Regions from separate parts of the Rhizobium sp. AG855 genome, predicted to be linked through region 2. Evidence: riboswitches for the same ligand, from Rfam matches in the RefSeq annotation. Region 2 holds a riboswitch; the other holds the start of a gene.
What was found. A riboswitch is a leader RNA that binds a small molecule or an ion and turns the genes downstream of it on or off. The one in region 2 is predicted to bind cobalamin.
Positions count from the first base shown of each region.

Region 1: linked by a shared signal. The riboswitch ahead of DFO46_RS21690 (ABC transporter ATP-binding protein) and the one ahead of DFO46_RS13345 (aromatic ring-hydroxylating dioxygenase subunit alpha) in region 2 are both predicted to bind cobalamin.

Region 1 covers NZ_RAQG01000006.1:105,944-108,144, forward strand. Annotated here, with positions in the region: gene DFO46_RS21685 (sugar-binding transcriptional regulator) at 1-9, opposite strand, end outside; cobalamin riboswitch at 407-639, shown strand; gene DFO46_RS21690 (ABC transporter ATP-binding protein) at 833-1,627, shown strand; gene DFO46_RS21695 (ABC transporter substrate-binding protein) at 1,644-2,201, shown strand, end outside.
Region 2 covers NZ_RAQG01000003.1:2,679,831-2,682,031, reverse strand. Annotated here, with positions in the region: gene DFO46_RS13350 (DUF6656 family protein) at 1-480, opposite strand, end outside; cobalamin riboswitch at 784-987, shown strand; gene DFO46_RS13345 (aromatic ring-hydroxylating dioxygenase subunit alpha) at 1,088-2,201, shown strand, end outside.

The DNA of each region.
Region 1 (2,201 bases), on a different contig from region 2:
CCGCGCCATTCGCTCTCGCCTCCCTTTGCGGAACAGTGCTGCCAATTTTGCCGCCTGCTGTCAAATCGGGCCAGGGATCGGGGGAGGGCGTTGGCAGGGGAAAGATCGCCGCCGCAAGAAAAAGATCCCGCCGGAGCGGGATCGAGGTGGGAGCGCTGACGCTACCGGGGGAGGTTGGGGGAGGAAAGACTGTGACGACTAAACGGCTCGATGTTCCCTTTGTTCCATCAGGATGGAACAAAAATCGGGCATTCGGAAAATCCCGAATGCAAAGTGTCGCAGACATTCGGCGCCCAGCTCAGTTTGATGATGCGAAATTCTATCATACTCCCATTGACGTATGTAATGTTATTACATATCAAGCACGAACGACGAAGGATCCCGCTTGACCGTCCGGTCAGAGAGGCTCTATTCAGGAGGGGACGGTTCCCCCACCGGATGACTCCGAGGGGATTAATAGGGAACACGGTGCGGAAGACCCATAAGGGACCAAGACCGTGGCTGCCCCCGCAACTGTAAGCGGATTGCCGTCCATTCTCGCGGCGCGAAAGCGTCGGGCCACTGCGAGTGATCGTGGGAAGGCAGATGGACGACAGATATTCGCGAGCCAGGAGACCTGCCGTCAAGTGAATGAGAAACGTAGCGGACGGGGTGTTCCGATGGATACGATCTGGCTTGCAAACCGCGCCTGTGGCGTGCGTTTATCGGTGCCATTTTGCCTCCGGAGAAGTCCTGCGGAGGAAAACTATGCCGGATATCTGCAGCAATGAGCCTTGCGCTCGGCGGGTGACGTGGCGACATTCGACCGCCTTCCAGGTTGGGAGAGCTGTCGATGAGTTGTGACACGAAGGGGATCTCCCTGCGGTCTGTCGGGCTCGGCTGGGGGCCGAAGTCCTCCCATTTTCTGTTGCGTGACGTCACCTTCGCCATCGAAGGCGGTGACCGCCTTGCCATCGTCGGTCCGAATGGTGCCGGCAAGACGACACTTCTGCGTTGCCTTTATCGCGGCGTGGCACCGCTTGAGGGCCGGGTGGAGATCGACGGTCAGGACATGGCCGATCTGACACCCCGCCAGGTCGCGCGCCGGGTCGCCGTTGTCCTGCAGGAAATGCCGGCCGATTTTCCCTTCACCGTGCAGGATGTCGTCCTCATGGGCCGCGTCCCCTGGCGCGAAGGCCTCACCGGCTGGACGGAGCAGGACCGTGAAGAAGCCCGCCATGCGCTCGGGCATCTGGACCTGCTCAGTCTCGCAAGACGGCAATTTTCGACCCTGTCCGGCGGTGAAAAGCAACGTGTTCTCGTGGCGCGCGCGCTCGCCCAGAACCCGGAGATCGTCATTCTCGACGAACCGACCAATCATCTCGATATCCGGCATCAGCTCGAGATCCTGGCTCTGCTGGCCACGCTTCGGTTGACCATCGTCACCAGCCTGCACGACATCAACCTCGCCGCCGATTTTGCCACCCATGTCGCTCTGATGCAGTCGGGTCGGATGACGGCATTCGGCCATCCGGACGACGTTCTTACCGATCATGCCATCTCCGGCATCTTCGGCGTGCTTGCCTCACGCCAGCGTTTCGCCGGCTCCGCCTCCTCGCAGTTTTCCTTCTCCCTTGCCAGTTCCTGATTTCGAAAGAAGCACCATGATCTCGCCCCGCCTTCTCTCCATCTCCACCATCCTCGGCGCTGTTCTTGTCGCCTCCGCAGCGGCCGCCTTCCCGGTGACGGTCAAGAGCTGCAACCGTGATGTCACCTTCGACGAGGCGCCGAAGCGTGCTGTCTCCAACGACGTCAATCTCACCGAAATGATGCTCGCCCTGAAGTTGCAGGACCACATGGTCGGTTATACCGGCATCTCCGGCTGGAAAACGCTCGACGCAAGTCTGCGTGAAGGTGTTCAGGAACTGCCAGAGCTTTCGCCGAAATATCCCAGCAAGGAAGTTCTGCTCGAGGCGGATGCCGATTTCTACTTCGCCGGCTGGAACTACGGCATGAAGGTCGGTGGCGAAGTCACCCCCGAGACGCTGAGCCCCTTCGGCATCAAGGTCTATGAGCTGACGGAATCCTGCAGCCACATCATGGCCAAGGCAAAGCCGACCATGGACGACATGTTTGTCGACTTGCTCAACCTCGGCCGCATCTTCGGTGTCGAGGATCGGGCAGAAGCCTTGGTCGCCGGCTACAAGGATGGACTTGCAAAG
Region 2 (2,201 bases):
GATCGACATGCTCTTCGCCTCCGCTTCCGGCTTCATCGCCACCGCGAAATACATCCGCGAATAGTTCTGCCGGATACGCTCGAAGAAGGCTTCGTTCTCGCCGATCTCGGCGAAGAAGTTCGCGATGTAAAAGGCCCAGCGCACATCGGCATAGTGCGCGAAGTTCGTCCGCGCCGCCGTCACATGACAGTAACCCAGATGCGGGCTGTCGGCCAATGTGCGGTGGAAGATGATCTTGGGAAACTGGATCGAGCGATGGAAGGAATTGATCCTCGTATGGGTCGTGTCGGCGGCTGCTTCCAGCCGTTTGCCGGTCCGCTCGGCCACTTCCTCATAGGTCAGATAGCGTTTCTGCTCCGGCACCCAGTCGTCGCGATGGCGCGAGATCCGTCCGGTTCGCAGGAATTCGGTATGCGCCGCCTTGCCGGGAAGCCCTGTCTTGTCGGTCTTGGATGCCGCGAAATATCTCAGTTTCTGCATGGTAACGCTCTGACGGTGCCCGGCTTCATGTCTTGAGCTTACCGCAGCATGGTTAATCATCATTTGCCGGTATTCTGCAGCACAGAGGTTTCCCGAGGCTTGCCGCAACGCAAATCTTCGGAACTTCCTTGGATCGCTTGTTTGCGCCATTGCCGAGATCGGAAATTCTTCCCCGTTGCTGCAGTTTTCGGAAATATAAAGAGAATTCGCCTTTCTTCTGTGTGTGGTGGCAAACGCGTCGATGTCGCAAACGATTTCTGCCGTGTCGTTTCGCAGTGCAGCGCCGCCTTCGCCCTTGTGATTAGATGATCTGACGCTCGAGGTGCTGCCCAGCTAGGGAGGGCAGGAAATCGGGAAGCCGGTCGAAATCCGGCGCTGCCCCCGCAACGGTGGTGGAGAATGCGTTTCGGCCCAAAGCCACTGGGGTGACCCCTGGGAAGGCGCCAGCGCGGTCCGTCAATGGACCACTCCTCAGCCCGGAAACCAGCCTCGGGAAATATACATCAGGGTCGCGGCGGGCGGCCGGAGATAGTTGTGTTCTGCCCCATCCCGATGGGCGGATCCCTGCTGCGCTCCTCGTCTGCCGATTTAGGAAAACGAGGACGACATGGACCTGCAGACCAAGGCATTGCGCCAGCTGAAGAACCGCCGCGAGGGCTTCAGCCTCGAGCAGCCCTTCTATATCGATCAGGATTACTTCAAGCTCGACATGGAGACGATCTGGTATCGCGACTGGCTGTTCATGGGCCATGATTGCGAGATCCCGCGTGCCGGCAACTACTTCACCGTTCAGGTCGGCGATTATCCCGTCGTCATCGTGCGCGGCAAGGACCAGGTCATCCGCGCCTTCCACAACACCTGCCGCCATCGCGGCCACCGTGTCTGCACCCAGGACAAGGGCGCATCCGCCAAGCTCGTCTGTCCCTATCACCAGTGGACCTATGATCTCGACGGCTCGCTGGTCTTCGCCCGCCAGATGGGCGAGAATTTCGACAAGGCCGATTTCGGCCTGAAGACGGTCCATTGCGAAACCGTCGCCGGTTACATCTTCATCTGCCTCGCCAATGAAGCCCCGGATTTCGCCCCCGTCCGCGCCTCGATCGAACCCTACATGGCGCCGCATCGCCTGTCGGAAGCCAAGGTCGCGCACAAGACCACGATCATCGAAAAGGGCAACTGGAAGCTCGTCTGGGAAAACAACCGCGAATGCTACCACTGCGCCGGCAACCATCCGGAACTCTGCCGCACCTATCCGGAAGCCCCGACGGCAACCGGCGTGCAGGGCGCCAAGGATGACCCCTTCATCGCCGAACACTGGGCGCGCTGCGAGGCCGCCGGCCTGCCCTCCGAATTCAAGATGGACCCGTCAGGCCAGTTCCGCGTCGCCCGCATGCCGCTGATCCAGGATGCCGAAAGCTATACCATGTCGGGCAAGCGCGCGGTGAAGAAGCCGCTCTCCGGCGACGTGCAGATCAGCCATATCGGCACCATGCTGCTCTTCCATTACCCGACCACCTGGAACCATATCCTCGGCGACCACGCGATCTCCTTCCGCGTGCTGCCGATCTCGGCCGAGGAAACGGCTGTGACCACCACCTGGCTGGTTCACAAGGATGCGGTTGAAGGCGTCGATTACGACCTCGACGAACTCACCCATGTCTGGACCATGACCAACGACCAGGACCGCTCGATCGTCGAGGAAAATGCCTTCGGCATTCGCT